DNA from 2 places in the Kitasatospora sp. NPDC059973 genome. Region 1 is predicted to be linked to the other one. Evidence: riboswitches for the same ligand, from Rfam matches in the RefSeq annotation. Region 1 holds a riboswitch; the other holds the start of a gene.

The links. A riboswitch is a leader RNA that binds a small molecule or an ion and turns the genes downstream of it on or off. The one in region 1 is predicted to bind S-adenosylmethionine.
Region 2: linked by a shared signal. The riboswitch ahead of thrC (threonine synthase) and the one ahead of ACFWA9_RS24870 (aminotransferase class V-fold PLP-dependent enzyme) in region 1 are both predicted to bind S-adenosylmethionine.

The regions. Positions count from the first base shown of each region.
Region 1 is NZ_JBHWUI010000098.1:2,379-17,938, reverse strand. It holds gene ACFWA9_RS24880 (rhomboid family intramembrane serine protease) at 1-422, shown strand, start outside; gene ACFWA9_RS24875 (Lrp/AsnC ligand binding domain-containing protein) at 464-745, shown strand; gene ACFWA9_RS24870 (aminotransferase class V-fold PLP-dependent enzyme) at 756-2,120, opposite strand; SAM riboswitch class IV at 2,172-2,289, opposite strand; gene trpD (anthranilate phosphoribosyltransferase) at 2,437-3,513, opposite strand; gene ACFWA9_RS24860 (hypothetical protein) at 3,636-4,061, opposite strand; gene ACFWA9_RS24855 (heme-copper oxidase subunit III) at 4,457-5,077, shown strand; gene ACFWA9_RS24850 (c-type cytochrome) at 5,265-6,074, shown strand; gene ACFWA9_RS24845 (Rieske 2Fe-2S domain-containing protein) at 6,071-7,141, shown strand; gene ACFWA9_RS24840 (ubiquinol-cytochrome c reductase cytochrome b subunit) at 7,138-8,799, shown strand; gene ACFWA9_RS24835 (GntR family transcriptional regulator) at 8,903-9,286, shown strand; gene ACFWA9_RS24830 (Ig-like domain-containing protein) at 9,315-10,574, opposite strand; gene ACFWA9_RS24825 (cytochrome c oxidase subunit 4) at 10,740-11,156, opposite strand; gene ctaD (cytochrome c oxidase subunit I) at 11,156-12,931, opposite strand; gene coxB (cytochrome c oxidase subunit II) at 12,928-13,782, opposite strand; gene ACFWA9_RS24810 (cysteine desulfurase/sulfurtransferase TusA family protein) at 14,150-15,560, shown strand, end outside.
Region 2 is NZ_JBHWUI010000107.1:1,210-16,769, forward strand. It holds gene ACFWA9_RS26010 (trehalose-6-phosphate synthase) at 1-291, opposite strand, end outside; gene ACFWA9_RS26015 (glucosyl-3-phosphoglycerate synthase) at 339-1,406, opposite strand; SAM riboswitch class I at 1,556-1,688, shown strand; gene thrC (threonine synthase) at 1,706-2,992, shown strand; gene ACFWA9_RS26025 (ubiquitin-like small modifier protein 1) at 3,055-3,333, shown strand; gene ACFWA9_RS26030 (cold-shock protein) at 3,937-4,140, shown strand; gene groL (chaperonin GroEL) at 4,567-6,189, shown strand; gene ACFWA9_RS26040 (hypothetical protein) at 6,290-6,655, shown strand; gene ACFWA9_RS26045 (hypothetical protein) at 6,753-7,406, opposite strand; gene ACFWA9_RS26050 (PadR family transcriptional regulator) at 7,497-7,844, shown strand; gene ACFWA9_RS26055 (hypothetical protein) at 7,841-8,782, shown strand; gene ACFWA9_RS26060 (copper homeostasis protein CutC) at 8,838-9,524, shown strand; gene ACFWA9_RS26065 (HelD family protein) at 9,630-11,789, opposite strand; gene ACFWA9_RS26070 (hypothetical protein) at 12,013-12,207, shown strand; gene ACFWA9_RS26075 (DNA repair helicase XPB) at 12,221-13,858, opposite strand; gene ACFWA9_RS26080 (hypothetical protein) at 13,941-14,351, opposite strand; gene ACFWA9_RS26085 (hypothetical protein) at 14,455-14,715, shown strand; gene ACFWA9_RS26090 (helicase-associated domain-containing protein) at 14,750-15,560, opposite strand, start outside.

The DNA.
Region 1 (15,560 bases):
GCAACCTGCTCTTCCTCCAGGTCTTCGGCCCCACCGTGGAGGCCCGCTTCGGCCGGGCCCGGTTCGCCCTCTTCTACCTGGCGGCCGGCTCGCTGGCCACCTACGGCTTCGCGCTGGCCGAGGCGCACTCGGCGGACTCCACCCGGGTCCTGATCGGCGCCTCGGGGGCGATCGCCGGCGTGCTCGGCGCCTACCTGCGCCTGCACCCGCGGGCCCGGGTGACCACCCTCGTCCCGCTGCTGCTCTTCCTGCCCCTGCGGTTCCCGGCCTGGCTGGTGCTCGGCCTCTGGTTCGCGCTCCAGTGGTGGTCGGTGCACTCGGCGGGGCCGGGCGTCGCCTACCTGGTCCACGTGATCGGCTTCTCGGCGGGGTTCCTGTACGCCTGCACGCTGGCCACCCGCCCCTCGCGACGGCCCCGCTGACGCCCGATACCCTGGCGGCACCTCACAAAGGAGCCCGAACAGTGATCACCGCCATCGTCCTGATCAAGACCAGCGTCGACCGCATCCCGGAGATCGCCGAGGCGATCGCGGCCATCGAGGGCGTCAGCGAGGTCTACTCGGTCACCGGCGGCTACGACCTGGTGGCGATGGTGCGGGTGCGCCGGCACGACGACCTGGCCGAGGTGATCCCCGGCCGGCTGAACAAGGTCCCGGGCGTGGCCCACACCGAGACCCAGATCGCCTTCCGCACCTACTCCCAGCACGACCTGGAGACCGCCTTCGCGCTCGGCCTGGGCGAGTAGCCTCCCCCGTTCAGCCCTCGCGCCGGGTGTCCGCGACGCAGCGGCCGCCCTCGTTGCGGTAGTTCCAGGCCGCGCCGTCCGTGACCAGCTCGCGGACGGCGGTCAGGAACCGGTCGATGTGCTCGTCCGGGGTACCCGCGCCGAAGCTGACCCGGATCGCGTTCAGGCTGCGCTCCCCCGGCAGCGACGCCTCCGGCGCACCGCACTCGGACGGCGCCACGTCCTCGTCGCCGAGCAGGGTGCGCACCAGCGGGTGCGCGCAGAACAGGCCGTCGCGCACCCCGATGCCGTACTCGGCGGAGAGCGCGGCCGAGAAGTGCGAGCTGTTCCAGCCCTGGACGACGAAGGAGAGCACGCCCACCCGGGCCGAGTCCGCGCCGAACAGGTTCAGCACCCGCACCTGCGGGACCTCCGCCAGCCCGGCCTTCAGCCGGGCGATCAGCTGCTGCTCGCGGGCCTCCAGCGCGTCGAAGCCGGCCTCGGTCAGGGCCCGGCAGGCCGAGGCGATGGAGTAGACGCCGATCACGTTCGGCGAGCCGGCCTCGTGCCGGGCCGGGCCGGTGTGCCACTGCACGGCCACCGAGCCGTCGGCCTCCCGGGCGACCGTGCGGGTGGCGCCGCCGCCGGCCAGGTACGGCTCGGCCGCGTCCAGCCAGTCGGCCCGGCCGGCCAGCACCCCGGCGCCGAACGGCGCGTAGATCTTGTGGCCCGAGAAGGCGATCCAGTCCACGCCCAGCTCGCGCACCGAGACCCGGTGGTGCGGGGCGAGCTGCGCGGCGTCCAGCACCACCCGGGCGCCGTGCCGGTGGGCGGTCTCGGTGAGCTCGGCGACCGGCCAGAGCTCGCCGGTGACGTTCGAGGCGCCGGTGACGCAGAGCAGCTTGGGGCCCTCGGGGGCCTCGGCCAGCGCGGCGTCCAGCGCGGCGACGGCCTCGGCGTGCGAGCGCGGGGCGCGCAGGTAGGTGACGCTCAGCCCGGCGTGGCGCCAGGGCAGCAGCGAGGCGTGGTGCTCGGTCTCGAAGGCGAAGACCCGGGTGCCGGCCGGGACGGCGCCCGCCAGCAGGTTCAGCGAGTCGGTGGTGGCCCGGGTGAAGACCACCTGGTCGCCCTCGCGCAGGTCGAGGAAGTCCGCGACGGTCCGGCGGCTCTGCTCGAAGAGGTCGGTGGAGAGCTGGGAGAGGTAGCCGGCGCCCCGGTGCACGCTGCCGTAGTAGGGGGCGTAGGCGGCGACGTCGTCCCAGACCCGCTGCAGCGCCGGGGAGCTGGCGGCGTAGTCGAGCGCGGCGTAGGTGACCTTGTCACCGTTGACCAGCGGGACCTCGACGTCGTGGCCGAGGACGGGGAGCGGGGCGCAGATCTCGGTGGCGACGGACATGGGGGTGCACTCCTTCGACGGGTAAGGACCCCGGAGGTGCGTGTCAGCCGGCGTCCGCGCTTGTCACGCGGACGGTTCGCCGCGAGACCCGGTCCTCACCCAGGGCACCCCGCCACGGACGGAGGGTTGCCGGACAGCCAGCTGGGGCTTGACGCTGTCACTCATGACCTGGCGAAGACTCTAGGTCGCGTCCGCCGAGTGGTCAAACAGGGGTCCGCCATCCGGACAGCGGTCCACCGCCGGGGCCCGGCGACGGCCCCGCCGGACGCGCGAAGGGCCCGCGGGGAGGCATCCCCCCGCGGGCCCGACCGCCGCTTCACACCCGGGTGGTGGCCTCCGACCAGCGCCGCAGCAGATCCTGCGCGGCGCCCGAGTCGATGGCCGCCGCGGCCCGCTCCATCCCGGCCGCCAGCTGCTCGGCGAGCGGCGCGTCGGTGAGGTCCAGCGCCACCAGCGCCGTCGCCGTGTTCATCAGGACGGCGTCCCGCACCGCCCCGCGCTCCCCGGCCAGCAGCCGGCGCGCGACGTCCGCGTTGAACGCCGGGTCCCCGCCGCGCAGCGCCTCGATGTCCACCAGCCGGACGCCGACGTCGCGCGGGTCGAAGGAGGTCTCGGTGACCTCGCCGTCGCGCACGATCCAGACCCGGGAGGTGGTGGTGACGGTCAGCTCGTCCAGGCCGTCGTCGCCGCGGAAGACCAGCGCGGTGGACCCCCGGCGGGCCAGCACCCCGGCGATCAGCGAGGCCAGCCGGGTGTCGAAGCAGCCGATCGCGTGCGCGGTGACCTTGGCCGGGTTGGTCAGCGGGCCGAGGGTGTTGAAGGCGGTCGGCACCCCGAGCCCGCTGCGGGCCGGGGCGGTGTGCCGCATCGCGGGGTGGAACCTGGCCGCGAAGCAGAAGGTCAGTCCGACCTCCTCGGCCACCTCGGCGACCCGCCGGGCCGAGAGGTCCAGGTTGACGCCGAGCTTCTCCAGCACGTCCGAGGAGCCGCTCGCCGAGGAGGCCGCCCGGTTGCCGTGCTTGACCACCTTGGCACCGGCCGCCGCGGCGACGATCGCCGACATGGTCGAGATGTTGACGGTCTTCGCCCGGTCGCCGCCGGTGCCCACGATGTCGACCGCCGGGCCGGGGATGGAGAGCGGTTCGGCGTGCGCGTACATCGAGTCCACCAGGCCGACGATCTCGTCCACCGTCTCGCCCTTGGCCCGCAGGGCGACCATGAAGCCGGCCATCTGCACCGCGGAGGCCTCGCCGCTCATGATCCGGTCCATCGCCCAGGCGGTGTCCGCCCGGTCGAGGTCCTCGCCCCGCAGCAGCGCCGACAGGATGTCCGGCCAGGTGCGGACCACCTGCACGGGGTCCTTGCCGCCGTTCGCAGGGTTCACGTTCACCATGGCTGACTCCAGCTCTTGTCGGTTCCCCGAGGGGTTCCCCGTAAGGATGGAGCCAGCCTATCGAGCGGCGGGACGCCTCCGCCCCGCCGTCGCCTTCACTTCTCTCCCACTGAGACGCGGTCCTACCGGGCGGCCGGCGCCCGCTTCGCCAGCCGGGCCCGGAGCAGCGTGGCGGCCGCCTCGGCCAGCGCCACCGGGTCCACCGGGTGGGAGATGGCCGCGTCGGCCCGGCTCCAGGCGGCCAGCCAGGAGTCCTGCGGCCGGCCGATCACCACCAGCACCGGCGGGCAGCCGTAGATCTCGTCCTTCAACTGCCGGGCGAGCCCGAGGCCGCCGGCCGGGACCGCCTCGCCGTCCAGCACGCAGAGGTCCACGCCCCCCTTCTCCAGCGCCTTCAGCACCGCGGGGGTCGTCGCGCACTCCAGGTAGGTCAGCTCCGGCAGATCCTCCGCGGGCCGGCGGCCGAGGGCCGTCAGCACCTGCTCGCGGGTGTTGCGGTCGTGGCTGTAGACGAGAACGGTCAGCGTCTCGTCGGTGGTGTACGCCATGGGCCCTGCTCCCTCAAGTGTGATCCGGACCACGTTCGTCTCAACCCGGATGCTACTCCCGATCACCGCCCGCCGAGCCACTCCCGCGCGATCCATCTCAAGCCGCCGCGCCCACGACTCACCCGCCCGGAGGACAGGCCGTCACCCCCGCAGTCGCGGTCCACCCGTACGGCCGACCCGAGGGCCTTTCCCTTACTCCCGGCGGACCCCGAACGAGTGGAGCGACACGCTGGGCATCAGGGTCGAAGATGCCTTCGAAGAACCGTCAGAAAAGGGACACGCCCCTGCTCAGCCGCCATCCGGGCGTCCCGGCGGGCCCCACCGGGGCATACCGCACGCACCGGACACTCCGAGGGACACCCCCCGGCGTGAAGACGGAATAAGGGACCGACATAATGTCCGTCGTGGCGACAGCAACAGCAGTAGAAACCGGGCACGCGCACGGATCGGTCAACCGGCCGAACATGGTCAGCGTCGGAACGATCGTCTGGCTCAGTTCCGAGTTGATGTTCTTCGCGGCCCTCTTCGCGATGTACTTCACGCTCCGCTCCGTCAAGGGAGCCGAGTTCTGGAGCGAGAAGGCGCACGCCCTCAACGTGCCCTTCTCCTCGGTCAACACCACGATCCTGGTGCTCTCCTCTCTCACCTGCCAGCTCGGCGTGTTCGCGGCCGAGCGCGGGGACGTGAAGAAGCTCCGCTCGTGGTTCGTCATCACCTTCGTGATGGGCGCGATCTTCATCGGCGGCCAGATCTTCGAGTACACCGAGCTGGTCAAGAAGGACGGCCTCTCGCTGTCCTCCGACCCGTACGGCACGGTGTTCTACCTGACCACCGGCTTCCACGGTATGCACGTGACGGGTGGTCTGATCGCCTTCCTGCTGGTCCTCGGACGGACGTACGCAGCCAAGCGCTTCACGCACGAGCAGGCCACCGCCGCCATCGTGGTGTCGTACTACTGGCACTTCGTCGACGTCGTGTGGATCGGCCTGTTCGCGACCATCTACCTGATCAAGTAACCAGCTGATCAGGTCGCTGGCCACCGGCTCCGGGTCCCGCCCTCACCGGCGACGGCCCGATTTGCCGGTGCCTACGCTCCCAACCGACCGACCGCGCGCGCAGCCCTAGACAGGCAGCCTCGTGCCGGCCAGACCGGCCGCCGGGTGCACCCACCAGTCGACCAGATCCTGACACCGGGGTTATTCCGTGAAAAAGCTCTCCGCACGACGGCGCCACCCATTGGCGGCGCTGGTCGTCCTACTTCTCGCCCTGGCGGCAACCGGGGGGCTGTACGCCGCGTTCGCGCCCGCCGACAAGGCGCAGGCCGACGTCGCCGCGCAGTCGCTCGCGATCGATGAGGGCAAGAAGCTCTTCGCCGTGGGCTGCTCCTCCTGCCACGGCCTGAACGGCCAGGGCAGCAGCGACGGTCCGAGCCTGGTCGGCGTCGGCTCAGCCGCGGTCGACTTCCAGGTCGGCACCGGCCGCATGCCGGCCCAGCAGCCCGGCGCCCAGGTGCCGAGCAAGAAGAACATCTACTCGCAGGCGGAGATCGACCAGCTCGCCGCCTTCGTGGCTTCGCTCGGCCCCGGCCCGGTCATCCCGACCGAGGAGCAGTACACCTCGACCAACCCCGAGGACCTCTCCAAGGGTGGCGAGCTGTTCCGCACCAACTGCGCCCAGTGCCACAACTTCGCCGGCCAGGGCGGTGCCCTGACCCAGGGCAAGTACGCCCCGTCGCTGGAGGGAGTGGACGCCAAGCACATCTACGAGGCCATGCAGACCGGCCCGCAGAACATGCCGTCGTTCCCGGACACCACCATGCCCGAGGAGCAGAAGAAGCAGATCGTGGCCTTCGTCCGCCACACCACCAACGATGAGCCGAACCCCGGCGGTCTCACGCTCGGCAGCCTCGGTCCGGTGACCGAGGGCCTGTTCGGCTGGATCTTCGGTCTCGGCACGCTCATCGCGGTCGCGATCTGGGTCGCCGCCCACACCACCAAGGCCAAGAAGTCATGAGCCACGACATGTCAGAAGAGAAGCTCCCGGAGTCACACGGCTCCGCCGGACACCACGAGGTGGCCGCCCACGGCGATCCGTTCGCCGACCCGGGCCTGCCGGCCCACCAACCGCGTCGCACCGACATCGACGAGCGGGCCGCCCAGCGGGCCGAGCGCCAGGTCTCGCTGATGTTCGTGGTCTCGATGCTCGCCACCGTGGGCTTCATCGCCTCCTACGTGGCCATCGACCCGGACAAGATCGTCTACATCTTCCCGCTGGGCCACGTCAGCGCGCTGAACTTCGCGCTGGGCATGACCCTGGGCGTCGCGCTGTTCTGCATCGGCGCGGGTGCGGTCCACTGGGCCCGCACCCTGATGTCGGACCACGAGATCCCGGCCGAGCGTCACCCGATCGAGGCCGACGACGAGGTCCGCGCGGACGTCATCGAGCAGTTCAGGACCGGCGCCGCCGAGTCCGGCTTCGGCCGCCGCAAGATGATCCGCAACACCCTCATCGGTTCGATGGCCCTGGTGCCGCTGTCCGGCGTCGTGCTGCTGCGCGACCTGGGCCCGCTGCCCGAGGACAAGCTGGAGCACACCGGCTGGCGCGAGGCCACCGATGTGAAGCCGCTGCAGCTGATCAACATGAACACCAACCAGCCGATGAAGGCCGAGGACGTCATCGTCGGCTCGCTGACCTTCGCCATGCCGGAGGGTCTCAGCACGCACGACGAGGACTTCCAGCAGCAGATCGCCAAGGACGCCCTGATGCTGGTGCGCATCGCACCGGAGGACATCAAGGACACCGAGTCCCGGGAGAAGGGCTTCGAGGGCATCCTCGCCTACTCCAAGATCTGCACCCACGTCGGCTGCCCGATCAGCCTGTACGAGCAGCAGACCCACCACGCGCTCTGCCCCTGCCACCAGTCGACCTTCGACCTGGCGGACGGCGCGCGCGTCATCTTCGGCCCGGCCGGCCACCCGCTGCCGCAGCTGAAGATCACCACTGACGAGAAGGGCTTCCTGGTCGCCACCGGCGACTTCGACGAGCCCGTCGGCCCGAGCTACTGGGAGCGTGCTCGATGAGTAGCGCGAGCAGCACCACCTCCGGTGCCGCCAAGCCCGCCGGCAGCACGCGTGCCAAGCCCGCCAACAAGTGGGAGCAGGCTGCTGACTGGACGGACGGCCGGCTGGGGATCTACTCCCTCGCCAAGGCCAACCTGCGGAAGATCTTCCCGGACCACTGGTCCTTCATGCTGGGCGAGATCTGCCTCTACACCTTCGTCATCATCATCCTGACGGGCGTGTACCTGACGCTGTTCTTCAAGCCCAGCATGGGCGAGGTCATCTACGACGGCTCGTACATCCCGCTCAAGGGCATCCCGATGTCCGAGGCGTACGCGTCGACGGTGGACATCAGCTTCGAGGTCCGCGGCGGCCTGCTGGTCCGCCAGATCCACCACTGGGCCGCGCTGGTCTTCGTGGCCGCGATGCTCGTGCACATGATGCGCGTGTTCTTCACCGGCGCGTTCCGCAAGCCGCGTGAGATCAACTGGGTCTTCGGCTTCCTGCTGCTGGTCCTGGGCATGTTCGACGGCTTCTTCGGCTACTCGCTGCCCGACGACCTGCTCTCGGGCACCGGTATCCGCTTCATGGAAGGCGCGATCCTCGCCGTCCCGCTGGTGGGCACCTACATCCAGATGTTCCTCTTCGGCGGCGAGTTCCCCGGCCACGACATCGTGCCGCGGTTCTTCACCATCCACGTGCTGCTGATCCCCGGCATCATGCTCGGCCTGCTGGTCGCGCACCTGATCCTGGTCTTCTACCACAAGCACACCCAGTGGGCGGGCCCGGGCAAGACCGAGAAGAACGTCGTCGGCATGCCGCTGATGCCGGTCTACATGGCCAAGGCCGGTGGCTTCTTCTTCCTGGTCTTCGGTCTCATCGCCGCCGTCTCGGCGATCGCCACGATCAACCCGATCTGGGCGTACGGCCCGTACCGCCCCGACCAGGTGTCCACGGACGCCCAGCCGGACTGGTACATGGGCTTCTCCGAGGGCCTGATCCGCGTCATGCCGGGCTGGGAGATCGGCCTGTGGGGCCACACCCTGAACCTGGGTGTCTTCGTCCCGCTGATGATCTTCCCGCTGGTCCTGGTCGCGATCGCGGTCTACCCGTTCATCGAGTCCTGGGTCACCGGCGACAAGCGCGAGCACCACATCCTGGACCGCCCGCGCAACGCGCCGGTCCGCACCGCGCTGGGCGCCGCCTGGATCAGCCTGTACCTGGTGCTGCTGGTCGGTGGTGGCAACGACCTGTTCGCCACCCACCTGCACCTGTCGATCAACGACATCACGTACTTCGTCCGCGTGGGCTTCTTCGTGGTGCCGGTGCTGACCTTCATCGCCACCAAGCGCTGGTGCCTCGGCCTCCAGCGCCGGGACAAGGAGAAGGTGCTGCACGGCCGCGAGACGGGCGTCATCAAGCGCCTGCCGCACGGCGAGTTCATCGAGGTGCACGCCCAGCTGCCGCAGGCCGACCTGCACAAGCTCACCTCGCACGAGCAGCCGCCCGTGTTCGAGCTGCCGGCCGAGACGGACGAGAACGGCGTGGCCGCCAAGGCCGGGCTGATCCCCCGTACCCGGGCGAAGCTCTCCCGCGGCTTCTACGGCGAGGGCAGCCGGATCCCGAAGCCGACCGCCGAGGAGCACCACGAGATCACCAGCGGCCACGGCCACCACTGATCCCGTACGCATCCCCCGCGTCACCCCCGAGGGCCGCCGACCAGAGTTCTTCCTGGTCGGCGGCCCTCGGGCTTTCCCGTCCGCCCCACCGTCAGGAGCCCCCGTGGAGCTGTCCGTCGACCCCGCCGCCGCCACGCCCCCGTACGAGCAGATCCGGGAGCAGATCGCCGAGCGCGCCCGCACCGGTGACCTGCCGACCGGGCTGCGGCTGCCCACCGTCCGGGCCCTGGCCGAGCAGCTCGGGCTGGCGGCCGGGACGGTGGCGCGGGCCTACCGCGAGCTGGAGACCGACGGGGTGGTGGAGACGCACGGCCGGCGCGGCACCCTGATCGCCGCCACCGGGGACACCGCGCACCGGCTGGCCGCCGCCGCGGCCACCGAGTACGCCGAGCGGGTCCGGCGGCTCGGCGTGCCGGAGGCGGACGCCCTGGCGGCCGTGGCGACGGCGCTGCGGCTGGCCCGCCGGGAGCCCGGCCGGGAGGGCTGAGCGGCCCGGGCCGGGGCCGGGAGGGGCGTCAGAGCTCCGGGCGGATCATCCCGGTGGCGGGGGCCCGGGAGGCCGGCGGCGTGGTGCTGACGGGCTGTCCGAGGGCGCTGTGCTTGACCCAGTCGGTCCAGGCGATGTTCCAGTCCCCGAAGCCGTTGCCGAACGACTCCATGCTCGGACCCTGGCTGTTGACCACCGTGACCAGGTCGCCGATCCGGGTGTTCTGGTAGAACCACTTCGCGTTCTCGGTGCTCATGCCGGTACAGCCGTGGCTGACGTTCGCCACCCCCTGCGAGCCCACCGACCAGGGCGCGGCGTGCACGTACTCGCCGCTCCAGGTCACCCGGGTGGCCCACTCGACGTTGAGGTCGTAGGCCTCCGAGCTGCCGGCGGCTATGCCGATCGTCTCGCCGCTCATCCGCACCTGGCGCTCCTGTCCGAGCACCACCTTGACGCCGTTGCGGGTGTCGAAGCCGGGCTTGCCGGTGGTCACGGGTATCGTCCGGACCACCTCGCCGCCACGCGTCAGGGTGAGTTCGTGGGTGGCGGCGTCCACCACCGACTCCACCCGCTCGCCGATCCGCAGGGCCAGCGCGGCGCGGTCGCCGCCGTAGAGGCCGTCCGCGATCCGGCTGCCGGTGCCGTCGTAGACCAGGCTGACGGTGGTGCCGGTCGGCCAGTACTCCTCCGGCCGGAAGTGCAGGTTCTTGTCGTCCACCCAGTACCAGCCGCCGGTGACGGCGGGCTGCGAGGTGACGGCCAGGGCGCGCTCGACCTCCTGGCGGGCCTGCGGGTCCTTCACCGCCTCCGAGAGCTGGACGGTGAGCGGCTGGCCGACGCCGTAGAGGCCGGTGCCGGAGGAGTCCGGGCCGAGCTTGGCGGTGAGCAGGCGCTGGCCCGCCACCGTGCTGAAGCCGGCGGTGGTCTCGCCGCGACCGCCCTTGCCGTCGTCGGCGGCGATCCTGACGGTGTAGGCGGTGGCCGCCTTGAGGCGCCCGGTGGTCTGCCAGCTGAGCTGGTCCGCCGAGAGCTGTCCGGCCACCACCCGGCCGTCCGGACCGACCACCGTGACGTCGGTGAGCCGGCTGCCGGGTACCGCCGTCACCGTCACCGGCTGGGACGGATCCACCGTCCCGGTCGCCGAGAGGTGCACCAGCGGGGCCGCGTCGACCCGGTGGACGGCGCCCGGGGCGTCGTCCTCACCGGACGAGCAGGCGGCCAGTGGGGCCAGTACGACGAGAGCCAGCGAGATGCTGCCGATACCTGCGGTTCCGCGCCTGTCGGCCATGACCGCCTCCGAGGGTTCGCACGATTGATCAGATCGTAGGAACGTGAAGCGGCGGAGCGACATCCGAGCGACCCCCCGTTCGCCCAGGGGGGTGAGGCCGTCACTCCGGGGACGCAAAAGGGCCGGGCATCCTTTGCGGAATGCCCGGCCCTGTGCGAGGGAGACCTACTGGTTCTGGTTCTCGCCCCGGTAGAACTCGAAGACCCAGCCGAACAGGCCGATCAGGATGATCGGGATCGACCAGTACAGCAGCCACCAACCGAAGATCACGCCCATGAACGCGAGCGCGCCACCGATCGCCAGCGAGAGCGGCTGCCAGCTGTGCGGGGCGAAGAAGCCCAGCTCGCCGGCGTCGTCCGCGACCTCGGCCTCGGGGTTGTCACCAGCGCCGCTGTCCACCCGGCGGGCGGTGAAGGCGAGGTAGTACCCGATGAAGGCGCAGAGGGCGAAGGCGAGGAACAGCGCGGTGGTACCGGCGGCCTCCACCCCGAGGTCGGAGTGGTTGGTCCAGACGCCGTAGGTGATCGCCATCGCGAGCGTGAAGACCGCGAGGCCCAGGAAGATCTTGCCCTGTTCCTTCATCAGGCGTCGCCTTCCTTCTTGCCCTTGCCCAGCTGCGGGACGTCGTACTTGGCCGGGGTCACACCGGCGAGGTGCTTGGCCGGCTCACCGTGGTTCTCCAGGTAGTCCAGCGCGGCGATCTCCGGGTAGTGGAGGTCGAAGGCCGGCGATTCGGAGCGGATCCGGGGCAGCGTGAGGAAGTTGTGCCGCGGCGGCGGGCAGGAGGTCGCCCACTCCAGCGAGCGGCCGTAGCCCCACGGGTCGTCCACCTCGACCTTCTCGCCGTACTTGGCCGTCTTCCAGACGTTGTACAGGAACGGCAGGATCGACAGGCCGAGCAGGAACGAGCCGATGGTCGAGACGGTGTTCAGCGTGGTGAAGCCGTCCGCGGCCAGGTAGTCGGCGTAGCGGCGGGGCATGCCCTCCGCGCCGAGCCAGTGCTGCACCAGGAAGGTGGTGTGGAAGCCGATGAAGAGCGTCCAGAAGGTCATCTTGCCGAGGCGCTCGTCCAGCATCTTGCCGGTCATCTTCGGCCACCAGAAGTGGAAGCCGGCGAACATCGCGAAGACGACGGTGCCGAAGACCACGTAGTGGAAGTGGGCGACGACGAAGTACGAGTCCGAGACGTGGAAGTCGATCGGCGGGGAGGCGAGCAGGACACCCGTCAGACCACCGAAGAGGAAGGTGACCAGGAAGCCGACCGTCCAGAGCATCGGGGTCTCGAAGCTCAGCGAGCCCTTCCACATGGTGCCGACCCAGTTGAAGAACTTCACACCGGTCGGGACCGCGATCAGGAAGGTCATGAAGGAGAAGAACGGCAGCAGCACCTGGCCGGTGACGTACATGTGGTGGGCCCACACCGTCACGGACAGACCGGCGATCGCGATGGTGGCCGCGATCAGGCCGGAGTAGCCGAACATCGGCTTGCGGCTGAAGACCGGGATGATCTCCGACACGATGCCGAAGAACGGCAGCGCGATGATGTACACCTCGGGGTGGCCGAAGAACCAGAAGAGGTGCTGCCAGAGCAGCGCCCCGCCGTTGGCCGGGTCGAAGACGTGTGCCCCGAATTTGCGGTCCGCCTCCAGGGCGAACAGCGCGGCGGCCAGGACCGGGAAGGCCAGCAGGACCAGCACGGCGGTCAGCAGGACGTTCCAGACGAAGATCGACATCCGGAACATCGTCATGCCGGGCGCGCGCATGCAGATGATCGTGGTGATGAAGTTGACCGCGCCGAGGATGGTGCCGAAGCCGGAGAAGGCCAGGCCCATGATCCACATGTCGGCGCCGATGCCCGGCGAGCGGACGGCGTCCGACAGCGGGGAGTAGGCGAACCAGCCGAAGTCGGCCGCACCCTGCGGGGTGACGAAGCCGGCCACCGCGATGGTCGAGCCGAACAGGTACAGCCAGTACGCGAACATGTTCAGACGCGGGAACGCCACGTCCGGGGCGCCGATCTGGAGCGGCATGATCCAGTTCGCGAAGCCGGCGAAGAGCGGCGTCGCGAACATCAGCAGCATGATCGTGCCGTGCATCGTGAACGCCTGGTTGAACTGCTCGTTCGACAGGATCTGGGTCCCGGGACGAGCCAGCTCGGCGCGCATGACCAGGGCGAGGATGCCACCGATCAGGAAGAAGGCGAACGACGTGCCCAGGTAGAGCGTGCCGATCGTCTTGTGGTCAGTGGTGGTCAGCCACTTGATGATGGTCGAACCCGGCTTCCGGGTCCGCTGCGCCCCGACCGTGACGGCCCCGGCGCCCCCGCCGGCCGCGGCGGGCTCGTTGAGGATGGTCACTTCTCTTCACTTCCCATGGTCGTGATGCCGGAGGGCACCGCGCCGGTCTGGCCCTTGGCCCGGAGGTCCGCCAGGTGCTTGTCGTACTCCGCGCGGTCGACGACCTTCACGTTGAAGAGCATGCGCGAGTGGTCGACGCCGCAGAGCTCGGCGCACTTGCCCATGTACGTGCCCTTGACGGTCGGGGTGACCTCGAACTTGTTCACCACGCCCGGGACGACGTCCATCTTCATCATGAAGTTGACGGGCCAGAAGTCGTGGATGACGTCACGAGAGGTCAGCCGGAACTGGACCGACTCGTTGACCGGCAGGTACAGGGTCGGCACCTCCTTGGGGGTGCCCACGTCGTACGCGGCGTCCTTGTTGGCCGGGTCGGGGTTCTCGGTGTTCTCGTAGTTGAACGCCCAGCTCCACTGGAAGCCGACCACGTTGACCGTGTGCTGCGGCTTCTCGGAGACGGAGATCAGCCTCGACTCGTCGCGGGCGACGAAGTAGAAGAGAACCGACACGATGATGATGGGGACCGCGGTGTAGAGCGCCTCGATGGGCACGTTGTACCGGGTCTGCGGAGGGACCTGCACACCGGTGCGGCTGCGCCGGTGGAAGATCACGCTCCAGATGATCAGACCCCACATCAGTACGCCGACCACCAGCGCCGCGATCCAGGACCCCTGCCACATGTGGAGGACCAGCGGCCCTTCCTCGGTGACGGGGCTCGGGAGGCCAAGCCTGGGGAGGTCGTTGGCCGAGCAGCCGGTGGCGGTCGCGATGACGAGGCCCAGTGCCAGCGCCTGAGGCAGCTTCCGCCGCATCGTGCGCCGCGGCGAGCGGTCGGAGCCGTTGGGACTCACGTAGCGCCTTCCCGAAGTCTCGCCCGCCTTCGCGTCGCCCCGCGGAGGTTTGTGAGCCTCCCCGGCGACCCGTCCACGGGCACGGTTTGAATGCTTATGCGGGCCAAACCCTACTCCAGCCTTATGCGCTGCTGACGGGCAGGTCCCGGTAACGCGCCGCCCGGTCGCCCGATCAGGCCCCGCAAGGGCTGCGCCGCAGGTCATCGTAGGCATTAGAGGTCCGTACGCCCGATCGGGGGATGACCTCGAACAACGTGGGTGACGGCCCGTCGGACGAGGACGAATCGGACATTCGGGTTGATCGTCTGACGGTCGGTGAGCGTGGCCGACGGCCGGAACGCGACCGGGAGTGTCGTTAAATGTGACCGTGTACTTCGATGTGGCGTCCACGGCCCCGCTCCACCCCGTCGCGCGGCAGGCGCTGACCGCCGCGCTGGACGAGGGGTGGGCCGATCCGGCCCGGCTCTACCGCTCCGGGCGGCAGGCCCGGATGCTGCTGGACGCCGCCCGCGAGACGGTCGCCGAGGTGCTCGGCGCCCGGGCCGACGAGATCTCCTTCACCACCAGTGGGACCCAGGCCGTCCAGACGGGCATGCTCGGCGCGCTGGCGGGCCACCGGCGCCGGGGCGCGCACCTGGTGCACTCCGCGGTGGAGCACTCCAGCGTGCTGCACACCGCCGAGCGCTGGGAGCACTCCCGGCCGGGGGCCGGCGGCGAGGTGGGCGTGGTACCGGTCGACCGGTACGGGCGGGTGTCGCCGGAGGGGTTCGCGGCGGCGCTGCGGCCGGACACCGCGCTGGCCGTGCTCCAGTCGGCCAACCACGAGGTGGGCACGGTGCAGCCGGTGGCCGAGGTGGCCGAGGTCTGCGGTGACGTCCCGCTGCTGGTGGACGCCGCGCAGAGCGTCGGGCGGGTGGACGTCCCGGGCGGCTGGTCGCTGCTGACGGCCAGTGCGCACAAGTGGGGCGGCCCGGCCGGGGTCGGCGTCCTGGCGGTGCGCAAGGGGGTCCGGTACGCCTCGCCGCTGCCGGCCGACGAGCGCGAGGGCGGCCGGGTGCCGGGCTTCGTGAACGTCCCGGCGATCGTGGCCGCGGCCGCCTCGCTCCGGGCGGTGCGGGCCGAGGCCGAGCGGGAGAACACCCGGCTGCACGCGCTGGTCGAGCGGATCCGGGCCCGGGTGCCGCGGTCGGTGCCCGAGGTCGAGGTGGTCGGCGATCCGGTGCGACGGCTGCCGCACCTCGTCACCTTCTCCTGCCTGTACGTCGACGGCGAGGTGCTGCTGACCGAGCTGGACCGGGCCGGCTTCGCGGTCTCCTCCGGTTCGTCCTGCACCTCCTCCACCCTGACGCCGAGCCATGTGCTGGCGGCGATGGGCGTGCTCACCGAGGGGAACGTCCGGGTCTCGCTGCCGTTCGGCGCGGCCGGGGCCGACGTCGAGCGGTTCCTCGCGGTGCTGCCGGAGCTGGTGGCCCGGGTCCGCGCCCCGCTCGGGCTGGACCTGGCGCTGCCCGGGCCGGCCGGGGAGCCGGCGGGCGCCCCCGGGCCGGAGAGCGGCGCGCCGGTGGCCGACGCGCTGGTGATCGACGCGCTGGGCAAGCGCTGCCCGCTGCCGGTGATCGAGCTCGCCAAGCGGATCGGCGAGGTGCCGGCGGGCGGGACGGTCGCGGTGCTGGCCGACGACGAGGCGGCCCGGCTGGACGTCCCGGCCTGGTGCGGCATGCGCGGCCAGGAGTACCTGGGCGAGGCCCCGGCCGCCGACTTCGGCGGCGACCGGGGCT
Region 2 (15,560 bases), on a different contig from region 1:
TATGTCCAGCATCCGGACGGCCTGTCCGCCGACGTCGTGGCCGGCCCGGTCGAGGCGGCCGTCGGGTGCCTCCCGGGCGGCCCGGCGGTCGGCGTCGCCGAGCGCCGCGCAGACCCAGACGGCATGCGGGTCGTCGATCGCGGAGAGTCCGGACACCAGCCCGCCGCCGCCCCGGCGCAGGCTCAGGGTGCCGTCGGCCGCGGTACTGAATGACACCGGTCCCCGGTTGGAGGCCACCAGTACGGTGGCGGAACCGGTCGCACTCGAACGTTCGGTCGTGAGATCGCCCATGGTTGGTACGTTGCCGTGGGCCCGGGTCGGCAAACCCCCGTCCGGCGTCAGGCCTGGTGGCCGTGGTGGGCGGCGTACTCCGGGACGGTGTGCATCGGGGGCCGTTCCTCCGCCGTGATCGCATGGGTGTGCGGGGTGAAGATGGCGGCGCCGCCGGCCGGGGGCCCGGCCGCGGTGCGCGGGTCCCGGGTGAACTGGGTGAGCAGCGGATGGACCAGGTCGGCGGAGGCCTTCAGCCGGTGGGTCCGGTCCAGGCGTTCCAGGGCGGTGCGGTAGATGGTGGCGGCCATCCGGCCGAGTGCCTGGCTGTCCTGGTGGCGGTGGTGGCGTACGCCGACGTCCACCTGGGCGAGGGCGTCCAGGCCGGCGAGCTCCAGGGCGTCCACCAGGAGGCCGAGCTCGACGCCGTAGCCGGTGGGGAACGGCAGCCGTTCGAGCAGCGAGCGGCGGGCCGCGTACTCGCCGCCGAGCGGCTGGACGAAACCGGCGAGTTCCGGCCAGTGCAGGTTGAGCAGGGGGCGGGCGACCAGCTCGGTGACCCGTCCGCCGCCGGAGGGGACCACGGCGGCGTCGCCGGAGCCGGAGCCGTTCGTCACTTCGAGCGGCCGGTCGTACATGGCCTTGACCAGTTGGATGTCCGGCTCGGTGAGCAGCGGGCCGATGATGCCGGAGACGAAGGCGGGGTCGAAGGAGCGCAGGTCGGCGTCGACGAAGCAGACGATCTCGCCGCTGGTGACCAGCAGCGAGCGCCAGAGCACCTCGCCCTTGCCGGGGGAGGCGGGCAGCCGGGGCAGGATGTCGTCGCGGTGGACGACCCGGGCGCCGGCCTCGGCGGCCGCGGCGGCGGTGCCGTCGACGGAGCCGGAGTCGACGACGACGAGTTCGTCGACGAGGGGCAGGCGCTCCATCAGCTCGCGGCGCACGGTGCGGACGATGTCGCCGACGGTGGCCTCCTCGTCCAGGGCGGGCAGCACCACGCTGACGGTGCCGGCCCGACCCGCCGCCTGCTTGGCCGCCAGCAGGGCGCCCACCGGGCGGTCGGCCGCGCTCCAGGAGCGGCGGCGCAGCCAGGACGCCGCCTTCGGGAGGAGCGCGGGTGTCGGTTCGGCGGGCACGGAACTCTCCTCGACGGGTCGGGGTGGGACGGGGCATCTCGCGTGGCGGACGGTCCCGTTCAGGGTTGACGCCTTCGGATACAGTCTTCGTACAGCGATCGGACCTTCGCACGCCGGGGTCGCCGCTGAGCAGGACCACAACTTCACAGAGCTCATCCAGAGGGACTGAGGGAACGGCCCGTTGACGTCCCGGCAACCTTCTCGCACGGCTGGCCTCCGGCCCCGGCGGGACAGGTGCCAATTCCGGCCTGTGGCGCGCCCGCGTCACGGGGAAGATGAGGAGAGAGGCCTCCGCCATCATGGCTATCGACACCGCCGCAGCCGCCCCCGCGACCGTTGATCTCGGTCCCGCCGTCGCACTGTCCTGTCGGGAGTGCGGTACCCGGTTCCCGCTCGGTCCCAGCTTCGCCTGCCTGGAGTGCTTCGGGCCGCTGGAGATCGCCTACGACTTCGGGAGCGAGGGCGCGGAGGAGCTCCGCAAGCGGATCGAGGCCGGTCCGGCGTCGATCTGGCGCTACGCCCCGCTGCTGCCCGTCCCGGCCGACGTGGCCGACAAGCCGAACCTCAACCCGGGGTGGACCCCGCTGGTGAAGGCGGACAACCTGGGCCGCGAGCTCGGGTTCACCGCCCAGCTGCACGTCAAGGACGACTCCGGCAACCCGACGCACTCCTTCAAGGACCGGGTGGTCGCCTGCGCGATCGAGGCGGCCCGCGCGTTCCGCTTCACGACCCTCTCCTGCTCCTCGACCGGCAACCTGGCCGGCGCGGTGGGCGCGGCGGCGGCCCGGGCCGGGTTCAAGTCCTGCGTGTTCATCCCGCACGACCTGGAGCAGGGCAAGGTCGTCATGGCCGGTGTCTACGGCGGCGAGCTGGTCGGCATCGAGGGCAACTACGACGACGTGAACCGCTTCTGCTCGGAGCTGATCGGCGACCCGGCCGGTGAGGGCTGGGGCTTCGTCAACGTCAACCTGCGCCCGTACTACGGCGAGGGCTCCAAGACGCTGGCGTACGAGATCTGCGAGCAGCTCGGCTGGCGGCTGCCGGAGCAGATCGTCATCCCGATCGCCTCGGGCTCGCAGCTGACGAAGATCGACAAGGGCCTGCAGGAGCTGATCAAGCTGGGCCTGGTCGAGGACCGGCCCTACCGGATCTTCGGCGCCCAGGCGGCGGGCTGCTCGCCGGTGTCGGCGGCCTTCAAGGCCGGCCAGGACGTGATCCGGCCGGTCAAGCCGGACACCATCGCCAAGTCGCTGGCGATCGGCAACCCGGCCGACGGCCCCTACGTGCTGGACATCGCCCGGCGCACCGGCGGGGCGGTCGAGGACGTCACCGACGCCGAGGTGGTCGCCGCGATCAAGCTGCTGGCCCGGACCGAGGGCATCTTCGCCGAGACCGCGGGCGGGGTGACCGTCGGCGTGCTGAAGAAGCTGGTCGAGACCGGACAGCTGGATCCGGCCAAGGAGACCGTCGCGATCAACACCGGTGACGGCCTGAAGACGCTGGACGCCGTCTCCGACTCCGGGATGACCACCGTCATCCGCCCGACGCTGGCCTCGTTCCGCGACGCCGGCCTCGCGTCCGCCTGACCCGTCCGCAGCCCCCGCAGCCCGTACCGGCCGCCCGGCCGCACCGCCCGAGGAGATCCCCCATGAGCGCCACCGTCCGCATCCCGACCATCCTGCGCACCTACACCGGCGGCGCCGCCGAGGTGGCCGCCGAGGGCGCCACCCTGGGCGACGTCATCGCCGACCTGGAGCGGAACCACGCCGGGATCGCCGCCCGGATCCTGGACGACGCCGGCAAGCTGCGCCGGTTCGTCAACGTCTACGTCAACGACGACGACGTCCGGTTCGCCGAGGGCCTGGCCACCGAGATCAAGGACGGCGCGAGCGTTTCGATCATTCCCGCGGTGGCCGGCGGCTGCTGATCCGCCCCTTTCCGACCAGGCCTTTCACCGGCCGACCCGTTTTCGACCGGGCCGCCCGTGCGCACGGAATTCCGATCTCCGTACGCGCGGGCGGCCCGCCGCATTCCGGCGGGAATATTTCGCGGTCCGGGGGAGTAGAGTGTGGCTCGTCCGGGAAGAGGGCCGCCCCACCCCCCTCGCGCCGGTACTCGAACTCCGTCCGCGCCCGTACCGCCGGTGTCTGTCCGGCCGCTGAGACCGGCGCCGGGGCCGTGACCGTGAAACATGTCAGGCCGATGTCAGAATTCTCGAAGGCATTTGAGTAATTCGTCCGCTATGTCCGGCGTGAAATGCCGATTTCCTCCCGCTTTGGTCTGGCCTGTCCCCTGGCGGACCTAGGGAATTCCCAGCGGTTGACCCTGTTGCAGAGGGCGTCGATCCGGATACATTCAGCCGCGGTCGACGCAATCACCCGCTCACCGGAGGCCTTCCGGTGGTCTCCGCGGACGATTGTGGCGTGCACGGCTGCGCCCAGGGGGGGTTCCCCGGGCCGGCCTCAAACCAGACCCGGGCCCGCGACCTGCGGGCGCGTGAAGGGCCAGCACAGCACTAGGGGAGTTCGGAATGGCTCAGGGCACCGTCAAGTGGTTCAACGCGGAGAAGGGCTACGGCTTCATCGCGGTCGACGGTGGTGCGGACGTCTTCGTCCACTACAGCGCGATCCAGATGGACGGCTACCGCACCCTTGAGGAGGGCCAGCGGGTCGAGTTCGAGATCTCTCAGGGGCAGAAGGGCCCGCAGGCGGACATGGTCCGCGCCGCGGTCTGACCTTTCCGACCCCAGGAGTTCGGCTCGGCCCATTCGGCTGGTGCGCCTCTTGCTTCACGACGGGCCCGTACGACACATGTCGTACGGGCCCGTCGGCATGTCCGGCGGGGGCCCGCGCGGCGTCCGGCGCGGGGGTGCCGGACACCCCGGCGGCGGCCCGGCGGCGGCCCGCCGGGGGCTCGTCGGGGGCTCGCCGACGGCGGCCGCAGGGGGCGGACGCGGCTCGCGGGTTGGGCGATTGGGCTTGCACTCGCCTACCCGGAGTGCTAATCATTGGCGTTAGCACTCACAGTGTGAGAGTGACAGCGGACTGGGTCGGTGAGGCCCCCGGGAGCGGTAGGGGAAAGGACCCCCGCACACCAGGGCCGTCCGTCGCGGGCACCCCTTGGTCCGAGCAGTCGACCGTGTCCCGGAGGACCACTTCTGATGGCCAAGATCATCGCCTTTGATGAGGAAGCTCGCCGCGGCCTTGAGCGTGGCATGAACCAGCTCGCCGACGCGGTGAAGGTCACGCTCGGCCCCAAGGGCCGCAACGTCGTGCTGGAGAAGAAGTGGGGCGCCCCCACGATCACCAACGACGGTGTCTCCATCGCCAAGGAGATCGAGCTCGAGGACCCCTACGAGAAGATCGGCGCGGAGCTCGTCAAGGAGGTCGCCAAGAAGACCGACGACGTCGCGGGTGACGGCACCACCACCGCCACCGTGCTGGCCCAGGCGCTCGTTCGCGAGGGTCTGCGCAACGTCGCCGCCGGCGCCAACCCGATGGCCCTGAAGCGCGGTATCGAGAAGGCCGTCCAGGCCGTCTCGGACCAGCTGCTGGCCCAGGCCAAGGACGTGGAGACCAAGGAGCAGATCGCCTCCACCGCCTCCATCTCGGCCGCCGACACCCAGATCGGCGAGCTCATCGCCGAGGCCATGGACAAGGTCGGCAAGGAAGGCGTCATCACCGTCGAGGAGAGCAACACCTTCGGTCTGGAGCTCGAGCTCACCGAGGGCATGCGCTTCGACAAGGGCTACATCTCCGCCTACTTCGCCACCGACCTGGAGCGGATGGAGGCGACGTTCGAGGACCCGTACATCCTCATCGCCAACTCCAAGATCGGCTCGGTCAAGGACCTGCTCCCGCTGCTGGAGAAGGTCATGCAGAGCGGCAAGCCGCTCGTCATCATCGCCGAGGACGTCGAGGGCGAGGCCCTGTCGACCCTGGTCGTGAACAAGATCCGCGGCACCTTCAAGTCCGTCGCCGTCAAGGCCCCGGGCTTCGGCGACCGCCGCAAGGCCATGCTCGGCGACATCGCCATCCTCACCGGTGGCACCGTGATCTCCGAGGAGGTCGGCCTCAAGCTGGAGAACGCCGGCGTCGACCTGCTGGGCACCGCCCGCAAGGTGGTCATCACCAAGGACGAGACCACCATCGTCGACGGTGGCGGCGACAGCGACCAGGTCGCCGGCCGCGTGAACCAGATCCGTGCCGAGATCGAGAACAGCGACTCGGACTACGACCGCGAGAAGCTCCAGGAGCGCCTCGCCAAGCTGGCCGGCGGCGTGGCCGTCATCAAGGCCGGCGCGGCCACCGAGGTGGAGCTCAAGGAGCGCAAGCACCGCATCGAGGACGCCGTCCGCAACGCGAAGGCCGCCGTCGAGGAGGGCATCGTCGCCGGTGGTGGCGTCGCGCTGCTGCAGGCCGGTGTCGCGTTCGACAAGCTGGAGCTGGAGGGCGACGAGGCCACCGGTGCCAACATCGTCCGCGTGGCGCTGGAGGCCCCGATCAAGCAGATCGCGACCAACGCCGGCCTTGAGGGCGGTGTCGTGGTGGAGAAGGTGCGCAACCTCCCCGCCGGTCACGGCCTGAACGCCGCCACCAACACCTACGTCGACCTCATCGCCGAGGGCATCATCGACCCGGCGAAGGTCACCCGTTCCGCGCTGCAGAACGCCGCCTCCATCGCGGCGCTCTTCCTCACCACCGAGGCCGTCATCGCCGACAAGCCGGAGAAGGCCGCCGCGGCCGCCGGCGGCGGCATGCCGGGCGGTGACATGGACTTCTGATCCCCTCCGGGATCGGTCGTTTCCCGATCGCACGGGCGGTTCCCCTCGGGGAGCCGCCCGTGCGGCGTTGTGTCCGGCGCCGTTTTGGGACAATGGACGGATGGCTGCCACCGCTGATGACATCGAGACCGCCCTGCACAACGCGCGGGCGCTGATCCTGGCCGACCTGACCGCGCGGGACGTGGCGGACGCCGCCGTGGTGTCGCTGGTCGAGGACGCCGTGACGCACCGCCGGTGGTGGCTCGAGCAGTGGCCGGACGGCGCCGAGTACGTGCTCGGGCTGGTCGCCCAGGACGTCCAGGACGCACTGCTGGAGGCCTACGGCCGCTGGCCGCTCTGCACCTCGTGCGCGGCCGACGGGGACCCGCACGCGCTGGGCGTCGAGCCCGAGCTGGGGCCGGAGCCGCACTGGGTCTGCGGCAAGGCGGGGGCGGTGGTGGCGCCCGTCGGCCGGCTCGACGGCTGATCCTGCCCCGGCCCGGTTCCGGCGCTCCGTGCGCCGGGCCGGGCCTTCGCGCGTCCTGGGCGGACCCGGCCGCTCAGTGAGTGATCGAGTCGGCGCGTCAGCCTTCGAGCCGGTCGAGTTCGGCCGCCAGGTTGGCCCGGGCGGCGGCGTCGAAGCGCTCGCGGGCGAGGGGCGTGCGGTAGAGCGCGGGCAGGGCCAGGAGCCGGCGCAGGATGTCGGCCCGCCCGGCGCGGAAGTCCGGCTCCGGGACGAAGGCGTACTCCTCGCGCACCGCGGCCGCGTAGGCGGCGTACGCCCGCGGGTCGCCGCCGAGGACGGCGAGGTCCGCGTCGCAGAGCACCTCGCCGTCCCGGTCGCCGGGCTCGGGGCGGTGCGAGACGGTGAGCCGGACCAGACGGGCCACCTCGGCGGTCCGCGGTCCGGACAGGCCCGCCTCGGTGAGCGCCCGGACGGCGAGGGCGGCGCTGCGCTCCTCGTTCTCGGAGCGGTCCGGGCGGTAGACGGCGTCGTGGAACCAGGCGGCCAGCCGGACGGTGTCCGGGTCCCCGGCGTGCGCGGCGAGCACGTCCACGTGGCCGAGCACCGCCCGCAGGTGGGCGGTGGTGTGGTAGCGGCGCTGCGGTTCGGCCCAGCGGCCCAGCAGGTCGCGGCCGTACGGCGCGGGGTCGGCGGCGGCGCCGCAGCGGCGCAGCAGGGCGGTCCAGTCGGCGAGCAGGTCGGCCGGGACGGGGGCGGCGGGCTGGTTCGGCATGGGCTCATTCTGGCGGGTGCCGGTCGCGGCACGGGCGGAGTCCGGCGGGTCCACTGGACGCATATGTAGTTTGACGATATATGTAGTCCTATGACAGAACGAGCCATGCAGGAGCCGACGCTGCTTCTGCTCACCGCGCTGGCCGACGCGCCCAGACACGGCTACGCGCTCATCCAGGAGGTCGCCGCGATCTCCGACGGCCGGGTGAAGATGCGCACCGGCACCCTCTACGGCGCGCTCGACCGGCTGCTCCAGCAGGGCCTGATCGAGGTCGCCGCCGAGGAGGTCGTGGACGGCCGGGCCCGGCGCAGCTACGCGCTGACGCCGGCCGGCCGCGGCGCGCTGGCGGCCGAGGCGGGGCGGCTGCGGGCCGTCGCCTCCGAGGCCGAGCGCCGGCTCTCCGCCGTGCTCTCGATGGTCAGGGGGGTCTTCGCGTGAGCATGCAGACCATCGACCGGCCGGTCGCCCTGCGGGCGGCGCTCCAGCTCTACCCGGCCCGCTACCGCCGCGAGCGCGGCGAGGAGCTGGCCGCGGTCTTCGCCGACACCACGGCGGAGGCGGACCGGCCCACCCTGCTGCGGGAGGCGCTGGACCTCGCCGCCTACGGCCTGCGGATGCGCGCCCGGCTGACCTCGGCCTCGGCGGCCGGGCGGCTGCTGGCGCTGGCGGTTCCGCTGGTGGCCGGCACCGCCGCGGGGGCCGCCCTCTACCCGTGGGTCAGCGACCCCGACCTGATCGCCTGGCGGATCCAGGGGGCGCACTCCTCGGTCCTGCTGGCGCTGAACGTGTTCGCGCTGCCGGTGGCCTCGCTGCTGCTGGCGGTGGCCGCGGTGCTGGGGCACTGGACGGCGGCCCGGGTCCTGTCGGTCGCGGTGATCGGTGCCGGTCTGCTGAACCTGGCCGACTCCGTCCTGAGCGTGGAGTTCGTCGACTGGTGGTGGTTCTCCTACAGCTCCACCTCCGCGCTGCCGTTCGTGCTGTCCGGTCTGCTGGTGCTCGCCGCGCCGGGGGACCTGCTGGGCCGGCCGACCTGGCGGACCGCGGCCCTGGTGCCGCTGGGCGCGGTCGGGGGTCTGCTGGTGGTCAGCGCCCAGGGCGGCTGGGACACCCGGTACCTGATGAACGACCCGTGGGCCGCCCTGCTGCTGGCGGTTCCGCTGCTGCTGGTGTGCGCCGCGGCGCGCGGTTGGCTGGTGCCGGCGGCGATCGGGCTGGCGGTGCTGCCGCTGACCCTCTCGTTCAGCCTGTTCAGCCTCTGGGAGTCGGCCGGTGGGATCTGGAACCTGTTGGGGGTCGGCGCGGTCGGCGCGGCGTTCGTGGCGGTGGCCGGGATCGGCTGGCGGGGTATCGAGGGTCTGCGCCGCTCGGCTCTGTGACCGATCGGCCGTACGGGCCTCGCCGGGCGCCTCGCGATGTGGCAGGCTGTCTGATATGTCTAGACCAATTTTCGAAGTCATCGCGCTGACGCCCCAGGACGCCCAGGCCGCCGAGTCGGGCGGCGCCGACCGGCTCGAACTGGTCACGGACATGGCCGCCGACGGGCTCACCCCGTCGGTCGAGGACTTCGCCAAGATCCGGGCCGCCGTGGAGCTGCCGCTGCGCGTCATGCTGCGCGTCCGGGACGGCTTCGCGCCGGGCGACCTGGACGAGCTGGTGGCCCGGGCCGCCGCGCTGCGGGCCGAGGGCGCCGACGAGTTCGTCTTCGGCTTCCTGACGGCCGACGGCGCCGTCGACCTCGCCGCCACCGAGGCCGTCGCCGACGCGGTGGCGGGCTGCCGCTGGACGTTCCACCGGGCGATCGACCACAGCGCCGACCGGGCCGCCCTCCGGGCGGCCCTCGGCGCGCTGCCCGGGCTGGACACCTACCTCACCTCGGGCGCGGTGGCCGGGGTGGACGCGGGCCGGGAGGTGCTGCTGGCCGAGCTGGCCAGGGCCGGCGAGCCGGGGTACGGGCAGCGGATCCTGATCGGCGGCGGCCTGCGGGCCGAACACCTGCCCGGTTTGCGGGCGGCGGGCTTCGACGGCTTCCACGTCGGCGGAGCGGTGCGGGTCGCCGGGTGGCAGTCCCCCGTGGACGCCTCCAAGGTCGCCGAGTGGCGGTCCCTGATCGATGGCTGAGCGTGAGAGCGCCGACAGTTGAGCGATCGGCGGTCCGCGACTCGACGCGCGAAGGGGACCGGCGGATACCGCCGGTCCCCTTCGCGCGTCCCGGGCCCGGCGCGGTCAGCCCAGCCGGTCGGGCAGCGGCTCGGCGTGCAGCACCGTCAGCCCGGAGACGGCACGGGTCAGCGCCACGTACAGGCGGCGCAGGCCGGTCCGCTCGTCCGGCTCGCCGGCGACCACCGCGGCCGGCTCGTCCAGCACCACGTAGTCGTACTCCAGACCCTTGGCCAGCGAGGCCGGGACGAGGGTCAGCCGGGCCTCGGCGCTGGTCTCGGCGCCGGGGGAGAGGAACGGCAGGCCGGCCGCCGTCAGTGCCGCGGCGAGCAGCGGGACGCGCGCGTCGGCGGCGATCAGACCGGTCGAGCCCTCGTGCTCCAGGGCCCGGTGGCAGGCCTCGACGACCGCCTTCTCCAGCCCGTCGGCCGGGACGCGGGTGATCGTCAGCGAGCCGGGCGCCGCGCGCACGGATGTCGCGGGGGCGAGACCGGGGGCGATCGCGGGCAGCAGCCGGGAGGCGTAGGCGATGACCTCCTCGGGGACGCGGAAGCCCTTGGTCAGCTCCTCGATGTGGGCGGCCGGCTTGCCCAGGTGGTGCAGCGCGTCCGGCCAGCTCGCCGTCGCCCAGGGGGTGGTGCCCTGGGCGAGGTCGCCGAGGACGGTCGCCGAGCCGGTGGTGCAGCGGCGGCCGACGGCGCGGTACTGCATCGGGGAGAGGTCCTGGGCCTCGTCCAGCACCACGTGGCCGAGCGAGGGCGTGCGCTGGACCAGGTCGGTGGCCTCGTCCACCAGGACGGCGTCGGCCGGCGTCCAGCGGGCGGTCCGCACCGAGCGGCCGGGCTTGGACCAGAGCACCGTGCGCTGCTCCTCGGGGGTGAGGACGCCCTCCGCGCACCGCGCCAGGAACTCCGGGTCGGAGAGCAGCCGGTGCACCAGCCTGGCCGGATCGACCGGCGGCCAGCACTCCTTGACCGTCGCCTTCACCGCCGCGTTGCGGGCCACCGCGTCCTGCACCCGGTCGTCCGGCGCCTCGCCGCCCTGCTCCATCTTCAGCAGCACGGCGTGCGCGATCCGCTGGGGCAGGGCCTCCCGGGCCGCGCCGTAGCGGATGTCGCGGGCGGTCAGCTCCTCGACGATCTCGGCGAGCTCGTACACCGGCACGCGCCAGCGGCGGGAGCCGCGGACCACCACGCAGGGCTCGGTGGGCGCGGTGATGCCCGAACGCACGGCCCGGCGCAGCACCTCGGCCATCCGGGCGTCGCCCTTCAGCCGGGCCGCCTCGGCGGTGTCCTCGCCGCGCACCTCCACGTGCGCCACCAGCTGCTGCACGGTGGCCTGGGCCACCTCCAGCTCGCCGAGGGCGGGCAGCACCTGCTCGATGTAGGAGAGGAAGGCGTTGTTGGGGCCGATCACCAGGGTGCCCGTGCGGGCGAGCCGCTCGCGGTGCGCGTACAGCAGGTAGGCCACGCGGTGCAGGCCGACGGCGGTCTTCCCGGTGCCGGGGGCGCCCTGGACGCAGACCGTGCCGGTGATGTCGGCGCGGACGATCTCGTCCTGCTCGGGCTGGATGGTGGCGACGATGTCGCGCATCGGGCCGACGCGGGGCTTCTCGATCTCGGCGGCGAGCAGCGCGGAGGAGGTGTCCGTCTCGGCCGGGTCGGTGAGGTGCTCGTCCTCGTAGGCGGTCAGCTCGCCGCCGGTGTAGCCGAAGCGGCGGCGGCGCTCGACGTCCATCGGCGCGGTGCGGCTGGCCCGGTAGAACGGCTGGGAGACCGGCGCGCGCCAGTCGATCACCATCGGGTCGCCGTCGTGGTCGTGGACGTGGCGGCGGCCGATGTAGAAGTTCTCGCCGCCGGAGCCCTCGGAGAGGTCCTCGCTGATCGCGTGCAGGTAGTCGAGGCGGCCGAAGAACAGCGGGGTGTGCGAGAGGTCGGCCAGGGCGGCGATCCGGGCCTCGATCTGGTTCTGGAGCACGACGGCGGTGACCCAGGTGCCGGTCACGTCGCTGATGTCCAGGGACTCGACGTCCTCGCGCATCGCACGCAGCGCGGCCCGGGAGGCGGCCAGGTGGTCGCGTTCGCGCTGGAGGGGGTCGGTGGTGGGGGTGGCGGGCACAGCGAACCTTCCCGGCTGCCCCGGAGACGGGCGCAGCGGATCGTTGGAGCTCACGGTGGATACAGCCGACCGTCCCTCCTTGCCCGGCGACGGGCAGGAGGGGCCCATCCGTGCGGTCGGCGCCTCCCCCGGCTGCCTGCGCGACTCAGCAGGTACCACGGTTCGGGAGGGGGCAGACGAGTGATCCTAGACCCGGCGGCCTCGGGGTTCCACCCCGTTCCCCCCTCCGGGGCCCTCAGGGCCTGCGTACACCTGGAGGACGACCTACGTCCTGCCCGGTACGGCCTTTGGGGTGATGTGCTTCGGGCGGGCGGAAACTACCGTGGAACACATGAGCACCGTACACATCACGGCGCCGCGAGTGCCGTCCCAGAAGTCCGCCCCCGCCCGCCCGGCCGGGGCCACCGCCGCGGTCGGCCCCGGACACCGCCGCTCCCCGCTGACCACGGCCGTCCGCAACGTCGGCATCGCGCTCGACACCGCCGCGCGCGTGGTCTTCCTCGGGCGCGACGGCGTCAAGTACTGAGCGCCGCCGGGATCTACAGCACGTCGTCCGCGTCGATGATGCGGTAGGCGTAGCCCTGCTCCGCCAGGAAGCGCTGGCGGTGGGCGGCGAAGTCCTGGTCGACGGTGTCGCGGGCCACCACCGAGTAGAAGTGCGCCGAGTGCCCGTCCGCCTTGGGGCGCAGGACGCGGCCGAGCCGCTGGGCCTCCTCCTGGCGGGAGCCGAAGGTCCCGGAGACCTGGATGGCGACGGTCGCCTCGGGCAGGTCGATGGAGAAGTTGGCGACCTTGGAGACGACCAGGACGCTGATCTCCTTGGTGCGGAAGGCCTCGAAGAGCTTCTCCCGCTGGGCGTTGCTGGTCTCGCCCTTGATCACCGGGGCGTCCAGCACCTCGCCGAGCTCGTCGAGCTGGTCGATGTACTGGCCGATGATCAGGGTCTGGTCCTTCTCGTGCTTCTTCACCAGCGCCTCCACCACCCGGCGCTTGGTCGCCGTGGTGGCGCAGAACCGGTAGCGCTCCTCGGGCTCGGCGGTCGCGTAGGAGAGCCGCTCGGAGTCGGTGAGGGTGACCCGGACCTCGCAGCAGTCGGCGGGCGCGATGTAGCCCTGCGCCTCGATCTCCTTCCAGGGCGCGTCGAAGCGCTTGGGGCCGATGAGCGAGAAGACGTCGCCCTCGCGCCCGTCCTCGCGGACCAGGGTGGCGGTCAGGCCGAGCCGGCGGCGGGCCTGGAGGTCGGCGGTGAACTTGAAGACCGGCGCGGGCAGCAGGTGGACCTCGTCGTAGACGACCAGGCCCCAGTTGCGGGCGTCGAAGAGTTCGAGGTGGGCGTAGACGCCCTTCCGCTTGGTGGTCATCACCTGGTAGGTGGCGATGGTGACCGGGCGGATCTCCTTGCGCGTCCCGCTGTACTCGCCGATCTCGTCCTCGGTGAGCGAGGTGCGCTTGACCAGCTCGTGCTTCCACTGCCGCGCCGAGACGGTGTTGGTGACCAGGATCAGGGTGGTCGACTTGGCCTCGGCCATCGCCGCCGCGCCGACCAGCGTCTTGCCGGCGCCGCAGGGCAGCACGACCACGCCCGAGCCGCCGTGCCAGAACCCCTCGACGGCCTGGGCCTGGTAGGGGCGCAGCTGCCAGCCGTTCTGGTCCAGCTCGATCGGGTGCGCCTCGCCGTCCACGTACCCGGCGAAGTCCTCGGCGGGCCAGCCGAGTTTGAGCAGGACCTGCTTGATCTGGCCGCGCTCGGAGGGGTGCACGACGACGGTGTCCGGATCGATCCGGGCGCCGACCAGCGGGGCGATCTTCTTGGAGCGCAGCACCTCCTCCAGCACCGGCCGGTCGGTGGTGGAGAGCACCAGCCCGTGGACGGGGTGCTTGGTGAGCTTGAGCCGGCCGTAGCGGGCCATCGTGTCGGCCACGTCCACCAGCAGCGCGTGCGGCACCGGGTAGCGGGAGAAGTTGACCAGGGCGTCGACCACCTGCTCGGCGTCGTGCCCGGCGGCACGGGCGTTCCACAGCCCGAGCGGGGTCACCCGGTAGGTGTGCACGTGCTCGGGCGCGCGCTCCAGCTCGGCGAACGGCGCGATGGCGCGACGGCAGTCGGAGGCCCTGGGGTGGTCGATCTCCAGAAGAAGAGTTTTGTCGCTCTGGACGATGAGCGGTCCGTCGTTCACGCGGGGAAGCCCTCCACTGGCTGACAGGTCTGCAGGGACGCAGACCCTCCAGTGTCGCGCATTCCGCCGCGAACCCGGAGGGCTACTTCCACTCGTGCACGGTGACCTTGCCGGTGCCGCTGCCGTCGGTGTCGTACTCGAAGAGTCCGACGGTGTCGTTGAGCTGGGCGAAGGACTCGGACTGGCTCTCGAAGAAGATCGCGCCGCGCCACGCCATGGCGCCGCCGGGGCCGGTGAAGCGGCCGATGCCGCTGCCGTGCCAGCTGTAGCCCTCGCCGCGCTCGCTCATGCCCACGCCCTGGCCCTCGCCGAACAGCGTGCCGTCCGAGCGAAGCTGCGACTCGTAGGTGGCGAACTCCCTGACCCCGACGCCGAGGACGTCGCCGGTCGCCTCGAACGAGACCTCGACCACGGGATGGATGCCGTCCGTGGTGGCCAGCACCCGCCGGCCGGTGTCCCTGGTGGTCTGCGTGACTATCCGGTTGCCGAGCACGATGACTCCCTTCGCGAGCCCCCACCTTCCGGAGTACGCCGGGTGCGACCGGCTCGTCAACCGCGGGCAGTGACCGGTGGACCGGTCGGTCGTTGTGCGGGGCATGAACAAGTCGAAGCGCGCCCTCACCGCCCTCGCCCTCCTCGGTTCGGCCTTCGCCGCGACCGCCTCCTCCGCCGGCTCGGCGCACGCCCTCGCGGGCATCGGCGAGGGCCCGGGCGGGCTGATGGCCGCCCCCGCCTTCCTGCTCGCGGACACCGTCGGCGGCGGCAGCCTGCCGGTCGGCCAGGGGGACATCGCGGCCATGGCCGACAAGGCGATGCAGGAGAAGGCGAAGGAGCAGGCCGCCAAGCAGGGGCACTGACCGCCGGTCGCCGGGCGGTTGCCCCGGGAGGGCGCTACTCCTCCAGCTCGGCCACGCCGGTGATCCGGTGCAGGGCGAACGTGCGGAGTTCGTCCGCGTGGTGGTCGAAGGCGGTGACGAAGCCGCCCTCGACCTTGACCGGGTCGATGATGCGCTGGCTGGCGATCCCCTCGGCGTTCAGGTAGCCGATCCACATCCGCTCGCCGAGCAGGACGGCGGTCTGGAGCGAGGCGAGGGTCTCGGCCGCCGCCGTGCGGGGGAGCCGGCGCGGGTCGGGGGCCGGCTCCCGGCGGACGGCGGTGGCGGCGCGGTCGCCGGCCCGGATCGCCTTGATGGCGGCGGCGAGCAGGACGTCGTCGGGCGTCGGAGGACCGTCCGGTACCGGTACGGGGGCCGCGCGCGGCGGGGTGCGGTGGCTGTCCGGGCGGGTGATCAGGACGTCGCCCTCGGCGGACTCGGCCGCGGGCGCGTAGCCCATGGTGCGCAGGGTGGCCAGCAGGACGTCCGGCGCGGCCTGGGAGGCCAGGACCGTCGGGGCGAGCAGGCGCAGCCGCAGGTCGACGGAGCGCCGGTCGGCCAGCACCTCGCCCAGCAGCGCCGGGTCGTCGCAGCGCAGGTACGAGGAGGCGGCGCCGACCCGCAGGATGCCGTGCCGCCGGGCCACGTCGTCGATCAGGTAGCTGAGCGGCTGCGGGACGGGCGTGCGGGAGTGCTGGTCCAGGAAGGCCTGGAGGTCGGCGGCGCTGCGGCCGGCGTCGAGGGCGCGGCGGACCGACTCGGGGGTGAACCGGTAGACGGTCGCGCCGCCCTTGGACTCGATGTCGGCGCAGAGCGCGAGCGCCTGG